3 regions of the Erwinia sp. HDF1-3R genome follow, and region 1 is predicted to be linked to each of the others. Evidence: predicted binding sites of a transcription regulator. Region 1 holds the regulator's gene; each other region holds the start of a gene.

The links. The regulator LexA, encoded in region 1, represses DNA repair genes until DNA is damaged. The targets are predictions, from matches to a motif close to TNCTGTATGTACATACAGNA.
Region 2: AAGR22_RS09805 (metal-dependent hydrolase) is a predicted target of LexA. The motif match lies at 1,354-1,373, and genes of this name have one in related genera.
Region 3: dinB (DNA polymerase IV) is a predicted target of LexA. The motif match lies at 3,677-3,696, and genes of this name have one in related genera.

The regions. Positions count from the first base shown of each region.
Region 1 covers NZ_CP155071.1:422,763-428,979, reverse strand. Annotated here, with positions in the region: gene zur (zinc uptake transcriptional repressor Zur) at 1-153, shown strand, start outside; gene AAGR22_RS01885 (CsbD family protein) at 345-554, opposite strand; gene dinF (MATE family efflux transporter DinF) at 801-2,132, opposite strand; gene lexA (transcriptional repressor LexA) at 2,270-2,878, opposite strand; gene AAGR22_RS01870 (diacylglycerol kinase) at 2,986-3,354, opposite strand; gene plsB (glycerol-3-phosphate 1-O-acyltransferase PlsB) at 3,483-5,906, shown strand; gene AAGR22_RS01860 (hypothetical protein) at 5,926-6,217, opposite strand, start outside.
Region 2 covers NZ_CP155071.1:2,124,725-2,130,941, reverse strand. Annotated here, with positions in the region: gene AAGR22_RS09815 (YniB family protein) at 1-439, opposite strand, end outside; gene hxpB (hexitol phosphatase HxpB) at 601-1,287, shown strand; gene AAGR22_RS09805 (metal-dependent hydrolase) at 1,393-1,983, shown strand; gene AAGR22_RS09800 (L-cystine transporter) at 2,148-3,545, shown strand; gene katE (catalase HPII) at 3,788-6,052, shown strand.
Region 3 covers NZ_CP155071.1:1,251,780-1,257,996, forward strand. Annotated here, with positions in the region: partial or broken gene fadE (acyl-CoA dehydrogenase FadE) at 1-1,156, opposite strand, end outside; gene lpcA (D-sedoheptulose 7-phosphate isomerase) at 1,366-1,944, shown strand; gene AAGR22_RS05595 (class II glutamine amidotransferase) at 1,991-2,758, shown strand; gene dpaA (peptidoglycan meso-diaminopimelic acid protein amidase) at 2,729-3,469, opposite strand; gene dinB (DNA polymerase IV) at 3,712-4,767, shown strand; gene pepD (beta-Ala-His dipeptidase) at 4,852-6,217, opposite strand, start outside.

The DNA of each region.
Region 1 (6,217 bases):
ACGCTGGCCCTTAACTCAGGCTTTACCCTGTCCCATAGCATCATCGAAACGCATGGATTATGTCGGGACTGTAGCGAGGTTGAGGCCTGTACCCATCAGGACAATTGCCACCACGATCACACCCAGACTGCCGGTAAAAAGCGCGGACGCTAACCGGAATGAGAGAAACGCTCCCAAAAATATAATCAGGCCAGTGACGAGGTACAGATTGCAGGTCGCTGCTCAGGTGAGGTGTTGGTAAAGGTTCAAAAGGGATTGCGGAGTTTAAGCGGCACAGTCCATGTGCCTGGGTAGGAGTATCTTCCTGAAACGCTTTAATGCTGTCAGAGAAAAGAACTTACTTATCAGAAGCGGTGATTATTGTGGCTTTCCCAGTCGCTGACTTCTTTCTCAGCCTGGTCTTTTGCGTAGCCATAGCGCTCCTGAATTTTACCGACCAGCTGATCGCGTTTACCTTCTACGACGGTCATGTCGTCATCGGTCAGCTTGCCCCATTTTTCTTTCACTTTACCCTTCAACTGTTTCCAGTTACCGCCGGCTTCATCTTTATTCATCTTGTGTCTCCTGACTTTGAGTGTAAAGAGCGTTAGGTGTAATAGATTTAGTACAATCGTCTAAGCATAACGCCTGGCAGCAATATAAAACGCTGCTCAACTGCTTAACCTAACGATAATTGTAGTAGAAGATGAGGGGATTGCACGGAACGACACGATAATAAGCGGCAGATTAAGACTATTCCTGACCCGGCAGGTAAAAAACTCTTTTTTATCAAAGATTAACCAGGAAATGCAAGATACATGTCACTGACCCGGAGGCAAAAACCACGTTCCGTTGCGCTGGTGCCGCCGCCATATCGCGCCCAGCGTTAGCCCTCTTAACAGCAGAAAAACCGTCATCGCCAGCCACAGACCGTGATTCCCCAGCACCGGAACGCTAATCAGGGTCAGGCCATAACCCAGCGCCGCCAGTGCCATGCTGTTACGCATCTCTGCGGCGCGGGTTGCACCGATAAACATGCCATCCAGCAGGTAACACCAGACGCCGCATACCGGCAGAAGGACCTGCCAAATCAGGTAGCGATCCGCCTGGTGCTGTAAAGCAGGGATCGAGGTAAGCAATGCGACAATATAAGGCCCGGCAAAGGCATAGAGCAGTGAGAAAAACAGCGCGACCCATCCCGCCTGACGGCATGCAGCGTGCCATACCAGCAGCAGCCTCTGCCTGTCGCGCGCGCCAAAGGCCTCGCCCGAGCAGGCTTCAACGGCATAAGCAAACCCATCCAGCGCGTAAGCCGTAAAGGTCAGGAACATCAGCAGTACGGCATTGACCGCGACGATGTCGCCCCCCAGCCGTGCGCCCAGTACTGTTAACGAAAGGAAGCAGAGTTGAAGCAGCAGAGAACGCAGCATGATATCCCGGCTAAGCCTGAACAAACGTCCAGGCCCGCCCCGCCATGCGCTTTTTAGCAGCGCCGTCGGAATGCCACGCATCTTCATTACGCGCCAGACGAGCAGCAACCCGACGGCCAGCGAACAGTATTCCGCGATAACCGTAGCCGTAGCCGCCCCCTGGACACCCCACTTCAGCCCGATCACCAGCCAGAGATCGAGCAAAATATTCACCAGATTGCCCACAACCAGCAGGATGACGGGCGCGCGGGCATACTGAACGCCAAGCAGCCACCCCAGCAGCACGAGGTTCGCCAGCGTGGCAGGCGCGCTGAGCCAGCGGATATGCATAAACAGTGATGCCTGGTACTGCACGTCAGGATCGCCGCCGACCAGCGTCAGCGCCAGATGCGTAAGAGGGGATTGCAACGCGATAAAAGCCAGTCCGGCCGCCAGCGCAATGCAGAGAGGCTGCATAAGCGCGCGTGCAAGCTCGGCGTTGTCGCCGGCACCGAAAGCCTGAGCGGTCAGTCCGGTGGTGCTCATACGCAGAAAAAGCAGCAGCATAAACAGGAAGCTGGTGATGGTGGTGCCGATCGCGACGCCCGCAAGATAGACAGGCTTATCGAGGTGGCCAATGACAGCGGTATCGACCAGCCCCAGCAGCGGCACGGTAATATTTGAGAGGATCATCGGCAGCGCAAGCCGCCAGAGGCTTTTGTCAGCAGCGTTTAAAAATCGCATCGGTATCCACTGCGCGACGGGTGTCTGCGCAAGTCACTGTCATACACATCGTCTGCTGAGTGGTAGCCAACGATAAACTGACGCGCTGGCGAGGCGGCGCGTCAGTTAACAGTCAGTTAGAACGGATAAAACGGTTATCAAACCCAGTTACCGTTACGGATCACACCCACGGCAAGACCTTCAATCGACAGGGTCTGCTGGCGAAGATCGACGACGATCGGCTCGAAATCGCTGTTTTCAGGCAGAAGATGGACCGTATTGCCCTGCTTTTTCAGCCGTTTGACGGTAACTTCATCATCAATACGTGCAACCACAACCTGGCCGTTACGCACTTCCTGGGTTTTGTGAACCGCCAGAAGATCGCCATCCATAATGCCAATATCTTTCATCGACATGCCGCTCACGCGCAGCAGGAAGTCGGCGCTGGGTTTAAACAAACCTGGGTCAACCTTGTAGTGGCCTTCGATATGTTCCTGGGCCAGCAGCGGCTCACCGGCGGCGACGCGGCCAATCAGCGGCAGGCCTTCTTCGTCTTCCATCATCAGTCGAATGCCGCGCGAGGCACCGGACACAATCTCAATTACGCCTTTACGTGCCAGTGCCTTGAGATGTTCTTCCGCCGCATTTGGCGAGCGGAAGCCAAGCTGAGCGGCAATTTCTGCCCGCGTTGGCGGCATGCCGGTCTGGTTAATATGGGCGCGTATCAGGTCATAAACCTGTTGCTGTCTTACCGTTAGTGCTTTCATCCCGCCCCCTGGTTGTTTATACAGTCGACTGTGAGTATATACAGGTATTTGCGCGTTGAAAACCTAAAGATGGACAAAAAACAGCAGTTTGTCTGATTCTGGAACGTCTATCGCATATGTGGCACTAACAACATCAGCCAGGTGGTCATCGCCATAAGAATAGTCAGCAGCACTGCCGCTGAACCCATATCCTTTGCGCGGCCTGCCAGCGGGTGCCGCTCACTGCCGATGCGGTCCACTATCGCTTCTATGGCGCTGTTAAGCAGTTCAACCACGACTACCAGCACCACCGAACCGATCAGCAGCACCCGGGTTATCGGCGTCACGTCCAGCCAGCAGGCCAGCACGATGGCGACAAGCGCCACAATGGCTTCCTGACGAAAAGCCGCCTCGTTCTGCCATGCCGCACGCAGTCCCTGCCACGAATAACCTGCGGCCTTGATAATTCTGGTCAATCCGGTGACGTTATTTGTCATAATGAGGGAACCCTTTGAACTGTTTAACGTCAATGTCTGAGTGGCGCACATTTTGCAACACCACAGATCTCACTGGCGCTTTCTGGTATGCTTGCCGCGCTTTGCTAACAAGAGGCTTCATGTTGTCTATGTCAGGTTGGCGTAATTTATATTATAACCTATTGAATTTACCGGTTAAATTCTTACTAAAGAGTAAGGCGATCCCCGCCGAGCCGGTCGCTGAACTGGGGCTTGATACGTCGCGCCCTATTATGTATGTGCTGCCTTACGATTCAAAGGCCGATCTGCTCGCGCTACGTGAACAGTGTCGCAAACAGGATCTCCCCGATCCCTTAGATCCGCTGGAAATCGATGGGACAGTGCTGCCCCGCCATGTCTTTATTCATGACGGTCCGCGCGTATTCCCCTATTTTGTGCCGAATATTGAATCGGTGAAGCTGTTTCACGAATATCTGGATCTGCACCGCAGCAACCCGCTGCTGGACGTGCAGATGGTCCCGGTATCGGTGATGTTTGGCCGCGCCCCTGGCCGTGAGGTTCAGGGCGAGAGTCAGCCCCATCTTCGCGTGCTTAACGGCATTCAAAAGTTCTTCGCCGTACTGTGGCTGGGCCGTGACAGCTTCGTGCGCTTTTCGCCGATGCTCTCTCTGCGGCGCATGGCAACGGAGCACGGCACCGATAAAACCATTGCTCAGAAGCTGGCTCGCGTGGCGCGCATGCATTTCGCCCGCCAGCGCCTGGCCGCCGTTGGGCCGCGCCTGCCCGTTCGCCAGGACCTGTTCAACAGGCTTCTGCAGTCCAGGGCGATTGCTAAAGCAGTAGAGGACGAAGCGCGCAGCAAAAAAATCCCCTTTGAAAAGGCTCAGCAGAATGCCGTTGAGCTGATGGAGGAGATTGCCGCCGACTTCTCTTATGAAGCGATACGCCTGACCGACCGCATTATGGGCTGGACGTGGAGCAAGCTTTATCAGGGTATTAACGTTAACGGCGGCGAGCGCGTACGCCAGCTGGCACAGGATGGACACGAGATAGTCTATGTTCCCTGCCATCGCAGCCATATGGACTATCTGCTGCTCTCCTACGTGCTCTATCATCAGGGGCTGGTACCGCCGCACATTGCTGCCGGGATCAATCTGAACTTCTGGCCTGCCGGGCCGATATTCCGCCGCCTGGGCGCGTTCTTTATCCGCCGTACCTTTAAGGGCAACAAACTCTACTCCACGGTATTCCGCGAGTATCTGGGCGAGCTGTTCACCCGCGGCTACTCGGTCGAGTATTTCGTTGAGGGCGGACGTTCGCGTACTGGTCGCCTTCTTGATCCGAAAACCGGCACGCTGTCGATGACCATTCAGGCCATGCTGCGCGGCGGCAACCGTCCAATAACGCTGGTGCCGATCTATATCGGCTATGAACACGTTATGGAGGTGGGCACCTATGCGAAGGAACTGCGTGGCGCGACCAAAGAGAAAGAGGGCTTTTTACAGATGGTGCGCGGGTTACGCAAGCTGCGCAACCTGGGCCAGGGTTACGTCAACTTTGGCGAGCCGCTGCCGCTGGTCACTTATCTGAATCAGCGCGTCCCGGAATGGCGCGACGCCATCGATCCTATCGAAGCGCAGCGTCCCGCCTGGCTCACTCCCGCGGTTAACGACATCGCCTCGCAGGTGATGATGCGTATAAACAACGCCGGAGCGGCTAACGCCATGAACCTCTGCGTCACCGCCCTGCTGGCCTCGCGCCAGCGCTCGATGACGCGTGAACAGCTGATTGCACAGCTCGAGTGCTACGTACAGCTACTGCGCAACGTGCCCTACTCACCCGATGCCACGGTGCCGGATATGACCCCGGAAGCGCTGCTTGATCATGCGCTGGGCATGAACAAGTTTGAAATCGAGCAGGATAATATTGGCGAGATCATCATTCTGCCGCGCGAGCAGGCGGTGCTGATGACCTATTACCGCAACAATATTCACCATATGCTGGTCATGCCGTCGCTTATCGCCGTCCTGGTCATGCAGCATCGCGAGCTTACCCGAGCCGAACTGCTGCGCCAGATAAGCGTTATCTATCCGATGCTTAAAAGCGAGCTGTTCCTGCACTGGAATAAGGAAGATCTGCCGACGGTGCTTAATGGACTGGTCAGCGAAATGGCCCGCCAGGGCCTGCTCACCGCTGATGAAGAGAGTCTGCGCCTCAGCCCGGCCCGCTTCCGCACCCTGCAGCTGCTGGCGGCGGGCGTTCGCGAAACGCTACAGCGCTACGCCATCACCTTCTCCATCCTCAGCGCCAACCCGTCAATCAACCGGGGTACGCTGGAGAAAGAGAGCCGGACCATGGCTCAGCGCCTGTCTGTACTGCACGGCATTAACGCGCCGGAGTTTTTTGATAAGGCGGTCTTCTCCACGCTGGTGCTGACGTTACGTGATCAAGGCTATATCAGCGATACCGGCGATGCCCATGTAGAGCAGACGCAGCGGGTCTATCATCTGCTGGCCGAGCTGATTACGCAGGAAGTGAGAATGACCATCGAGAGCGCGGCGGTACACGAGTAACCTGTCGCATAACTGATAATCAGGGCGATGAGGGATCATCGCCCTGAGCAGGCTCTGGTTCTGGCTCAATAATCCCGTGAGCTATCATCGCCTGCGCGATGGTACCCTGCCAGTGCCGGGCCGTTTCCTGAGGGGGCGTATTTCGCAGCCTGCCGGCCAGCTCCATCGCGCACGCCTCGGTAAACTGGCTGCACGCTACCCGCTCTTTGTTGCTGTGCAGAAACTCCAGCTGGCTGTTAACATCCAGCCTGCTAAAGATGGCATTCATCAGCCTGTCTTTGTGCGCCTGCGACAACTCCTGCCAGGCCTGA
Region 2 (6,217 bases), 1.7 Mb from region 1:
GTGGAACCACGATTTTCTCTTCCAGCTGCTGCCGCGTTCGCCCTTCCGTGCCCCGGGCATTTTCCAGAATCAGCTGATCCTCGATCCCTTCCCGCAGATGGCGCGTCTGACGCCACATTCTTGCACCCGACGCCTGTAAAGCGAGACCGACAAAAATCAGCACATATATCACCCAGAAGGAGACGTTGCTGCCGTGATTGAAATCAGGCACGGGCGAATTTTCCCAGAATGACTTCAAAAAACCGGTATTGAAACGGATCATGTCGATCATGACGTGCGAGAAGTCCTGCATTACGGCATTAATCCCTTCTCGCTTCTCACGGCTTTGTTCTAAAAAACCCATCAGCGAAATAAGCGTGGAAATCAACGCCGGAATGAATACGATCCAGCCAGCAATGCGCTTAAGTACGGCAACTCTGCCAGCCTGTTGATAAGTCATGCTTTCTCCTGTCCTTCTGTGCCAGGGGTGTAAGTTTACCTTCAGGCAGCAAATGTGCCTGAAAAAAGTCGGCTTGTCCCTAATATTGACGAAAATAAGGCGATTTCACCCGCGAAAGCTTCATGCTACTGTGAGGATAACCGGTCAAATGGAGTGATAGAATGCCTTATTTTCGTCCTGTACTTGCGGCAATTTTCGATATGGATGGGCTGCTAATTGACTCTGAGCCGCTGTGGGATCGCGCGGAAAGGGATATTTTTTCCTCACTGGGCGTCGACCTGTCGCGCCGCAACGAGCTGCCGGATACGGTAGGGTTGCGTATCGATCAGGTGGTGAGGATGTGGTATGAAACTCTGCCCTGGCAGGGGCCGGATCAGCAGGAAGTTACACGCAGAATTATCGTGCGAGCGCAGGCGCTGATTGAGGAGACGCGCCCGCTGCTTCCCGGCGTAGAATCAGCGATAAAACTTTGTAAGGCTGAAGGACTGAAAATTGGCCTGGCGTCAGCTTCGCCTCTGCATATGCTGGAACGCGTGCTGCACATTTTCAACCTGCGCGACTATTTCGACGTGGTTGCCTCGGCAGAAACGCTGCCGTGGAGCAAGCCCCATCCGCAGGTTTATCTCAACGCTGCGGAAGGCCTGGGGGTGGATCCGCTTAACTGCGTAACCCTGGAGGACTCGTTGAACGGCGTCATCGCGACCAAAGCCGCCCGCATGCGCTCCGTGGTGGTCCCTGCTGCTGAACATGCCGCAGACCCGCGCTGGGCACTGGCTGACGTCAGGCTCTCCTCGCTGAGCCAGCTCAGTGCAGCACATCTCCACGGTAACCGCCTGAAGGAAAACTAATCCTTTTACCCCCTATTTATCTTTCGTTACAGCGTCACATATTTATTCTACTGTACATATCACCTATACTGGATGGATTGACAGCTATCCAGCCAGGTGTTTTCCATGACGGCCGAAGGCCATCTTATATTTGCGCTTGCCAGCGCTATTTTTTCCAAACGCGCCGAACTCACGCCGGTACTGGCTAACGGTGACTGGTGGCATATTATTCCGGCAACGCTGCTAACCAGCCTGCTGCCGGATATCGACCACCCTCAATCCGTGCTGGGCCGTCGTTTTCGCTGGCTTTCACATCCTATTGCCCGCGCCTTCGGTCATCGTGGATTTACCCACAGCCTGCTGGCGGTGATCGGAGGTATTGCGCTCTTTAACCTGAAAGTTCCGCAGCACTGGGTGGTGCCTGCCGATGCTTTTCAGGGCCTGGTACTAGGCTACCTGAGTCATATCGTCGCCGATATGCTCACGCCCGCTGGCGTGCCGCTGCTCTGGCCCTGTCGCTGGCGCTTCAGGCTGCCGCTACTTGCCAGCCAGAAGGGTAACCAGATGGAGCGAATTTTCTGCCTGGCGCTGGTCGGCATCGCCATGTGGTTCTCTCCCGGCATGCCCCCCTTTGGTGCAGACGGATGGCCAGCGCAGATGGTCAGCACGGTACAAAGTAACATTAATCGGCTAATTGATAGCCATGGTGCGCAATAACCCGTCATAAAACGACGATTGGTTATAACCCATTCCATTTGGATATATAGACACCCCGGATCAGCTGCTACCATGCACTCCAGGGCGCATTTGCGTGCGCAATAAAAAATAACGGTAATAGCGCGGTGCCTGATATAGCGCACCGCTTCATTGGAGATCTGGGGATGAACCTTCCATTAATCGCTAACCTTGCGGCATTTGTCGCCCTGTTAGTTATACTGGCTAAAAGTGGTAGCACCCGCTGGAGCCTGTCAAAAAAGGTCCTGCTGGGCCTGGTGACCGGTGTGCTGTTCGGCCTGGTCCTGCATACTATTTATGGCGCCGACAGCGCGACGCTGAAAGAGTCCATTAGCTGGTTTAATCTCGTCGGTAACGGCTACGTTCAGCTGTTGCAGATGATCGTTATGCCGCTGGTCTTCGCCTCAATACTCAGCGCCGTGGCCCGGCTGCATAATGCCTCCTCGCTGGGGAAAATTAGCGTATTAACGATTGGCGTACTGCTGTTTACCACCGCTATCTCTGCGCTGGTCGGCGTGTTCGTCACCTGGCTGTTCAAGCTGGATGCCGGCGGGCTGGTCCAGGGCGTGCAGGAAACCGCTCGCCTTGCCGCGCTAAAAAGTAACTACGTCGGCAAAGTTGCCGATCTCTCCACGCCGCAGCTGCTGCTCTCGTTTGTGCCAAAAAACCCCTTTGCCGACCTGACCGGGGCCAGCCCGACCTCGATTATCAGCGTGGTGATTTTTGCCGCCTTCCTGGGTGTTGCAGCCCTGCATCTGCTGCGGGATGATCGGCCGAAAGGCGAACGCGTGCTGGCTGCCATTGATGTTTTACAGGCCTGGGTCATGAAGCTGGTTCGCCTGATCATGAAGCTGACGCCGTTCGGCGTAATGGCCCTGATGACGAAGGTGGTGGCCAGCTCAAACGTGAGCGATATCGTTAAGCTCGGCAGCTTTGTCGTGGCGTCCTATCTGGGCCTGGCAATCATGTTCGCCGTCCATGCCCTGCTGCTCACCGTTAATGGCGTTAATGCTAAGCGTTTCTTTAAAAAAGTCTGGCCGGTCATCACCTTTGCCTTTACCAGCCGTTCCAGCGCCGCAACCATTCCGCTGAGCGTTGAGGCCCAAACGCGTCGCCTGGGTATTCCGGAGTCTATCGCCAGCTTTTCCGCCTCATTTGGTGCGACCATAGGGCAGAACGGCTGCGCGGGGCTTTATCCCACCATGCTGGCGGTGATGGTTGCGCCGACGGTGGGCATCAACCCATTCGACCCGATGTGGATTGCGACCCTGGTTGGCATCGTAACCCTCAGTTCAGCGGGCGTAGCAGGCGTTGGCGGCGGTGCGACCTTCGCCGCGCTGATTGTGCTGCCCACGATGGGCCTGCCGGTGACGCTGGTAGCGCTGTTGATCTCTATTGAACCGCTCATTGATATGGGCCGCACCGCCCTGAATGTGAACGGCTCGATGACGGCCGGCATGCTGACCAGCCAGTGGCTGAAGCAGACCGATAAAGCACTGCTTCACGCCGATGCAGAGCGTGACTTCGAGCTGGCGGAACGCTGACAGCCTGCTCCGTTGGGAGCCTACAGAACGCGAATATCCTCTCAGGGCTGGCCTCCGCCAGCCCTTTTTTTATCCCCGCCCCGCTTCCCCAGCCGATTTTTACCGCGCTATGCGCGTTTTATCATCCTTTATCATGTTTTAAACACGATTTTAAACACTTAACCCTGCTGTTTTAAGGCGTATCTCACTCACTGTTCTATAGTTACTGGAGTCTGAAATGACAACAACAGGAGTAAGTGAGAATGTCGAAAGAAACAGATAATAAGGAACTCAGCCACAACGCCCCGTCTACCGGGCCTGATTCAGCTAAACCCGGCATGGATTCGCTGGCGCCCGCAGATGGGTCGCATAAACCTTCGGCGGAACCTACGCCACCCGGGAAGGAGCCAACGGCTCCCGGTAGCCTGAAAGCCCCGAATACGCATAATGCCAAGCTTGATGCGCTGGAGTCCTTCCGCAAAGGGGGTGAAAATTTCCCGCTGACGACCAATCAGGGCACGCGTATTGCCGACGACCAGAATTCACTACGCGCGGGTACTCGCGGTCCTACCCTGCTTGAAGACTTTATCCTGCGCGAAAAAATCACCCACTTTGACCACGAACGCATTCCTGAGCGTATCGTGCATGCCCGCGGTTCTGCGGCACACGGCTACTTCCAGCCGTATCGTGATATGAGCGATATCACCAAAGCGGACTTCCTGCGCGATCCGGGTAAGCAGACGCCGGTATTCGTGCGCTTTTCAACCGTTCAGGGCGGTGCAGGCTCGGCGGATACCGTACGTGATATTCGCGGCTGGTCGACCAAGTTTTATACCGATGAGGGCGTGTTTGACCTGGTGGGCAATAACACCCCGGTGTTCTTTATCCAGGATGCTCACAAATTTCCCGATTTTGTCCACGCGGTGAAACCCGAACCCCATAATGAAATCCCTCAGGGACAGAGCGCGCACGATACCTTCTGGGACTATGTGTCGCTCCAGCCGGAAACGCTGCACAATGTCCTCTGGGCGATGTCCGACCGCGGTATCCCACGCAGCTACCGCACGATGGAAGGCTTCGGTATTCACACTTTCCGCTTTATCAATGCCGAAGGTAAAGCCACCTTCGTCCGCTTCCACTGGAAGCCGGTTGCCGGTAAAGCCTCTTTACTGTGGGATGAAGCGCAAAAACTCACCGGGCGCGATCCCGACTTCCACCGTCGCGATCTGTGGGAAGCCATTGAGGCTGGCGACTATCCTGAGTATGAGCTGGGCGTACAGCTGATTGCCGAGGAGGATGAGTTCAAATTTGACTTTGACCTGCTGGATGCGACCAAGCTTATTCCCGAAGAGCTGGTGCCGGTTGAACTCATCGGTAAGATGGTTCTCAACCGTAACCCGGATAACTTTTTTGCCGAAACCGAGCAGGTTGCTTTCCATCCAGGGCACATCGTCCCGGGGATGGATTTCTCCAACGATCCGCTATTGCAGGGTCGCCTGTTCTCCTATACGGATACTCAGATCAGCCGCCTGGGTGGACCTAACTTCCACGAGATCCCGATCAACCGCCCGACCTGTCCGTATCACAACTTCCAGCGTCAGGGCATGCACCGGATGGATATCGACACCAATCCGGCGAACTATGAGCCAAACTCGATCAACGATAACTGGCCGCGTGAGACGCCTCCAGCCCCGCACCGTGGCGGGTTTGAAAGCTATCAGGAGCGCATCGAAGGCCATAAAGTTCGCGAGCGTAGCCCGTCGTTTGGCGAGTATTACTCGCAGCCGCGCCTGTTCTGGAACAGCCAGACGCCGGTGGAGCAGCAGCATATTATTGATGCCTACTCCTTTGAGCTCAGCAAGGTGGCCCGTCCTTATATCCGCGAACGCGTGGTCGATCACCTGGTCCATATCGACGTCTCGCTGGCAAATGGCGTGGCAAAAAACCTGGGGATTGCCCTGTCCGACGAGAAAATGCATACCGCGCCGCCTAAAGACGTTAACGGTCTGAAAAAGGATGCCAGCCTGAGCCTCTATGCGGTACCCAGCGGGACCATCAAGGGCCGCCAGGTCGCGTTGCTGCTCAGCGATGGCGTATGTGCTGCTGACGTGCTGGCGATCCTCCAGGAGCTTAAAGCTCAGGGCGTTCACGGCAAGCTGCTGGCACCGCATATGGGTCAGGTACGCGCCGACGACGGTTCAGACCTGCCTGTTGATGCCACCTTCAGCGGTCTGCCGTCGCTGACCTTTGATGCGGTCATCGTCCCGGATGGCAACATTGATGCCCTGCTGCTGAGCGGTGATGCCCGCTACTTCCTGCTGGAAGCCTATAAGCACCTGAAGGTTATCGGGCTTAGCGGTGACGCCCGCCGCTTTAAGGCGCAGTTTGGCCTGGGCGACAGCGAACAGGAAGAAGGTATCATCGAAGACAGTAAGGCCGAAGGCGTGCTGATGAGCGAGTTCCTGTTGGCGATGGGTGCACACAGGATCTGGTCGCGCAGTCAGAAAGCACTGACCGTGCCAGCCTGACGGCATGGTGATATGGCACTTAATCGGGCGCAACGTTTCAGCCCGATTAAGTGTCGATTAAGCATTAAATCGGGCGACAGGTTTTCGCCCGATTTTTCATTCAGGAAAGCGTTAAACCCGCCCGATACCTTCTGCTCAACTCCCCCTGAAGTGGCCCGGCGTTAA
Region 3 (6,217 bases), 830 kb from region 1:
GGCTGCCCGTTGAGTTGGAGGGGAGGGTGATACCGCGTCCCACCGAGAGACACTCGACCAGCATCCGCCAGCCCTGCCCGGCCATCTTCGGCCCGCCGATAATGGTATCAATGGGAACAAAAATATCCTTGCCGCGCGTCGGGCCGTTCTGGAAAGGCACGTTGAGCGGGAAGTGACGTTGACCGATCTCCACGCCCGGCGTATGGGTAGGGATCAGCGCGCAGGTAATACCCAGCGACTCGGTATCGCCCAGCAGATGATCGGGATCGTAAAGCTTAAACGCCAGCCCCAGCACTGTCGCAATCGGCGCGAGGGTAATGTAGCGCTTATTCCAGCTGAGGCGCATACCCAATACCTGCTGTCCCTGCCAGTCACCCATGCAGACAACGCCGGTGTCGGGAATGGCACCGGCATCGGAACCTGCTTCCGGGCTGGTCAGGGCAAAACAGGGGATCTCCTCTCCGCGGGCCAGACGCGGCAGATAGTGATTTTTCTGCGCATCAGTGCCGTAATGCTGAAGCAGCTCGCCGGGACCAAGCGAATTGGGCACGCCCACGGTGATCGCCAGAATGCCGGAGACGCCCGCCAGCTTCTGCAATACCAGCGCCTGGGCGTAAGCGGAAAATTGCAGGCCGCCGTACTCTTTCCTGATGATCATCGCGAAGAAGCGGTGCTCTTTCAGAAAGGCCCACAGCTCGGGCGGCAAATCGGCCATTTCATGGGTAATCGCGAAGTCGTTTGCCATACGGCAGGCTTCCTCTACCGGCCCGGCCAGAAAAGCCTGTTCATCGGCGGTGAGGCGCGGCTGCGGGTAGTCGTGCAGCTTCTGCCAGTTGGGATTGCCGCGAAATAGCTCGCCTTCCCACCAGGTGGTGCCCGCCTCAATCGCCTCTTTTTCGGTACGCGACATCGGTGGCATCACCTTTTGAAAGGTGCGCAGCATCGGCTTAGAGAACATCGCCCGCCTTACGGGCAGCAGGTTTAATGGCAGCAGAATCACCGCCAGCGGAATTAGCAGCCATGGCGTCCAGACGCCACCTGCGGCCCAGGCAATGCACCATACCAGCAGGGCGAGACTGCTTAACGGCAGGTTTACGCGATGATAAAACAGGGCGGCAATCAGGACGATCGTCGCAAGGCAGCTAAGAGCCAGCATAAAATTTCTCCAGAAGTAAGAGGTCTGACCTGTTAGGAGTATATGTAGTTGAGATGGTTTTTATTAGCAATCTGGTTACATAATAATTACAACCTGGCTCACACTCCGCGTGTATCACGCGTGAAACGTCTGGACCGGCAGGAAGGGTGCTGTTCCCCCCTCCTGCAAGTTGATAAACTGGCGGCGACCTCACTTAAAAGGATCTCTCTATGTATCAGGACATCATTCGTGCAGAACTCAATGAAGCCGCCGAAACGCTCACCCATTTCCTGAGCGATGACGCCAATATCCATGCCATTCAGCGCGCGGCCGTGCTGCTGGCAGATGCATTTAAAGCGGGGGGCAAAGTCCTTTCCTGTGGCAACGGCGGATCGCACTGCGATGCGATGCACTTTGCTGAGGAGCTGACCGGACGCTACCGGGAAAACCGTCCGGGCTATCCGGCCATTGCCATCTCGGACGTCAGCCATATCTCCTGCGTCAGCAATGACTTCGGCTACGACTATGTCTTCTCACGCTACGTTGAGGCGGTAGGCCGCACGGGCGACGTGCTGTTTGGTATCTCAACCTCGGGTAATTCGGCCAACGTCCTGAAGGCGATTGACGCCGCGCGTGCGCAGGGCATGAAGGTGATCATCCTGACCGGCAAAGATGGCGGCAAGATGGATGGCCTGGCTGACGTAGAGATCCGCGTGCCGCACTTCGGCTATGCCGATCGCATTCAGGAGATCCACATCAAGGTTATTCATATCCTGATCCTGCTGATTGAAAAAGAGATGGCGAAGTAACCCTTTCCCGGCCCTGGTAGCAGGGCCTTACTGCGAGGTAGTCGCTATGTGTGAACTGCTCGGGATGAGCGCCAACGTTCCTACGGACATCTGTTTCAGCTTTACCGGTCTTGTCCAGCGCGGTGGGGGAACCGGTCCGCACAAGGATGGCTGGGGAATTACCTTTTATGAAGGAAAAGGCTGTCGCACATTCAAGGATCCCCAACCCAGCTTTAATTCGCCTGTCGCACGGCTGGTGCAGGAGTATCCGATTAAATCGCATTCCGTGGTGGCGCACATTCGCCAGGCGAACCGGGGTGAGGTGGCGCTGGAAAATACGCATCCCTTTACCCGCGAGCTGTGGGGCCGCAACTGGACCTATGCGCATAATGGGCAGCTGAAAGGCTACCGGACGCTGGATACCGGTCCCTTTCGGGCGGTCGGCGAGACCGACAGCGAGCAGGCATTTTGCTGGCTGCTGCACAAGCTGACCACGCGCTATCCGCGCACGCCGGGCAACTGGCCTGCGGTATTTCGCTATATTGCCGAACTGGCGACGGAGCTGCGGAAAAAGGGCGTATTCAATATGCTGCTGTCGGATGGCCGCTATCTGATGGCTTTCTGCTCGACGAATCTGTTCTGGATAACCCGTCGGGCACCGTTTGGCAAGGCGACGCTGCTGGATCAGGACGTTGAGATTGATTTTCAGAAGCAGACCACGCCGAATGACGTGGTCACGGTGATCGCTACCCAGCCCCTGACGGGCAATGAAACCTGGCACAAAATTGCGCCAGGCGACTGGGCGCTATTTTGTCTGGGTGAGCGCCAGCGTTGAACCGGTAGCCGGGGCGCTGAGCAGTGACCCCGGGCTATTCAGCACATAGTGACCGTCGCTGACGCTGACCGAAGGCGGCAGGTGGGTCTGTACAAACTGGGCGTAGCCCGGTTGCAGCTGCTGCCAGAAGCTGTAGTACACCGAGTTACGGTGACGCTGCATATTGCTTTCGGTCATGCGGAACGGATAGATGCTTAATTCGATACGTGGCTGACCGTTACGCAGCGCGGCTTCCACAAAACGATAGATATCCTGAATATTGGTATCGGTCATCGCATAACAGCCGATAGACACGCAGCTGCCGTGGATCATCAGATATTTCCCCTCATATCCCTGCTGACGATCGTAGGCGTTGGGGAAGCCGACGTTAATCGCCCGATAAAAGCGGCTGTCAGGTTTTAACTGGGAAAGCCCGACGCTGTAAAACCCTTCCGGACTTTTAAAATCTCCCTGACGGCGCTTAGGCCCCAGGCCACCAGAGAAATTACAAATTCGATAGCTGTCTATTAAACGATAATCGTTGCCAATTTTGCCATAAAGCTCAAGCGTGCGTTCTTCTTTGAATATTTGAATATACACAGGCGTGCCAATTAGCTGTTTCTTTAATTCTTTGCTTACCGGTGCCAGCGGCAGTACCGGGGTGGTGGGTACGCTGGCGAAAACAACGGCTGGCAGAAAAAACATCGCAAAAAGGAGTGCGATTTTGCCCATTCTGGTTCCCTTGAAAAAGGAGGGGTGGATGCGGCGTCCGGGACGCGTTTACAGGCAATATCAGTTAATAGCCGCTATTGCTGCGTCACATTAGCATTGTCTATTTTTTTATCAAGAGAGCAGAGTATAAAATACTGAATAAAAGTGTGGCTCAGCCCTTTGCCGCTGTGCTTTGGCCAAACGGGTAATATTGTCATTCGCTTATTTCGCTGTATACTTATCCAGTACAGTTGGAGGGGGATATGCGGAAGATCATTCACGTCGATATGGACTGCTTTTATGCCGCAGTAGAGATGCGCGACGATCCCAGCCTGCGCAATATCCCGATAGCCATCGGCGGCAGCCATCTTAAGCGGGGGGTGATCAGCACCGCCAACTACCCGGCGCGCAAGTTTGGCGTACACAGCGCCATGTCCACCGCGATGGCGCTTAAGCTCTGCCCGCATCTTAAGGTGGTGCCTGGCCGTTTCGATGCCTACAAAGAAGCCAGCGCCCATATTCGTGAAATATTCTCGCGCTATACCTCCCTGATTGAGCCGCTCTCTCTGGATGAAGCCTATCTTGACGTCACCGACAGCCTGCACTGCCACGGCTCAGCCACGCTGATGGCGCGCGAAATTCGCCAGACCATCAGTCGGGAGCTGAATCTGACCGCCTCGGCAGGGGTAGCGCCGGTGAAATTTGTCGCCAAAATTGCCTCCGATCTGAATAAACCCGACGGGCAGTTCGTGATAACCCCTGATGAAATATCGCAGTTTCTGCTGACGCTGCCGCTGGCGAAGATCCCCGGCGTCGGCAAGGTGACGGCCAAAAAGCTGGAGGAAATGGGGCTGATGACCTGCGGCGACGTGCAGAAGACCGATCTTGCCGCGCTGCTCCGGCGCTTTGGCAAGTTTGGCCGGGTGCTGTGGGAGCGCTGTAACGGCATTGATGAGCGGGAGGTGGTCACCGATCGCCTGCGCAAATCCCTCGGCGTTGAGCGTACCCTGTCGGAGGATATCCACAGCTGGGAAGAGTGCCTGAAAATTATCGACTTCCTTTATGAGGAGCTGGAGCGCCGCCTGATTAAAATTAAGCCGGACCGGCTGATTGCCCGCCAGGGCGTCAAGCTAAAGTTTAATGATTTCCAGCAGACCACGCAGGAGCACGTCTGGCCCGAGCTGAATAAAGACGACATGATTGCGGTGGCGAAGAAGGCCTGGGAGGAGCGGCGAAGTGGGCGCGGCGTCAGGCTGGTCGGGCTGCACGTGACGCTGCTCAATCCCCAGATTGAACGTCAGCTGCTATTGGGTTTATAGCGGGTAAGAGCGGGCAGCAACAGGGGCAGGCGCACGGCCCGCAGGGAAGCGGCAGGCGGAACAGGGTCCGCCTGCCGGTCAGGCTTATTTCGCCGGGATAGCCTTAAGCAGCGCCGTCAGCAGCTGCCAGTAGAGGCCCACGCTGGCAATATGGACCTGCTCATCCGGCGAATGTGGCCCGGTGATGGTTGGCCCGATGGAAACCATATCCATGTCCGGATAGGGCTTTTTAAACAGACCGCACTCCAGACCCGCGTGGATCACCTGAATGTTTGGCGTTCTGCCAAACAGCTTTTTGTAGGTTTCCCCCACCAGCGCCATCACCGGCGAAGTTGCGTCCGGCTGCCAGCCAGGATAGCTGCCTTTCGCCCGCGCCGTGGCGCCGGCCAGTTCAGCCAGCGCGGTCAGGGTTTCCACCACGTACTCTTTACCGCTGTCGATCAGCGAACGGATCAGGCTGTTGATTACCGCTTCGTTTTCGCGGATCGCCACCACGCCGACGTTTAGCGAGGTTTCGACCACGCCCTTTACTACGTCAGAGTTGCGGATAACGCCGTTTGGCGTACTGTTCAGCAGCGCGATAAAGGCGTCGCGGCTGGCTGCGGTCAGCGCCGGGCCACTGGCCGCCACGTTCTCCACCACCAGATTAATGTTCTTCTCTTTCAGCGCCAGCTCGCTTTTTAGCGTCTCCAGATAGTGCAGTGCCTTGCTTTTCAGCACGTCCAGCCTGTCTGCCGGGACGGCGAGCGTCGCCGTGGCCTCACGCGGGATAGCGTTACGCAGCGTACCGCCGGTAAAGTCGACCAGGCGCAGATCCAGTGCCTTAGCCTGGGTGAACAGAAAGCGGGCCAGCAGCTTGTTAGCGTTACCCAGGCCGACGTGAATATCACAGCCGGAGTGGCCGCCCTTCAGGCCCTTAAGGGAGAGCTGAATATGCGCGAAGCCTTCGGGTACCGCTTCACGGTCGATCGGCAGCGTCGCGGTAAAATCAATGCCGCCCGCGCAGCCCATGTAGATTTCACCCTCTTCTTCCGAATCGGTGTTAATCAGGATGTCTGCCTGCAGCCAGTTGGGCTGAAGGCCAAACGCACCCGCCATGCCGGTCTCTTCGGTCATGGTCAGCAGCACTTCCAGCGGGCCGTGCTCAACGTTTTTATCCGCCAGCACCGCCAGCGCAGAGGACAGGCCAATACCGTTATCCGCGCCCAGCGTGGTGCCGCGCGCCTTAACCCATTCGCTGTCGATCCACGGCTGGATGGGATCTTTCGTGAAGTCGTGAACCGTGTCGTTGTTTTTCTGCGGCACCATATCCAGGTGCGCCTGCAGCGCCACCGGCTTCAGATTTTCCAGCCCGGCGGTGGCAGGTTTGCGGATCAAAATATTGCCCACTTCATCGCGTTCGGCCCAGAAGCCCTGTTCTTTCGCCCAGCCCAGAATGTACTGCGCCAGG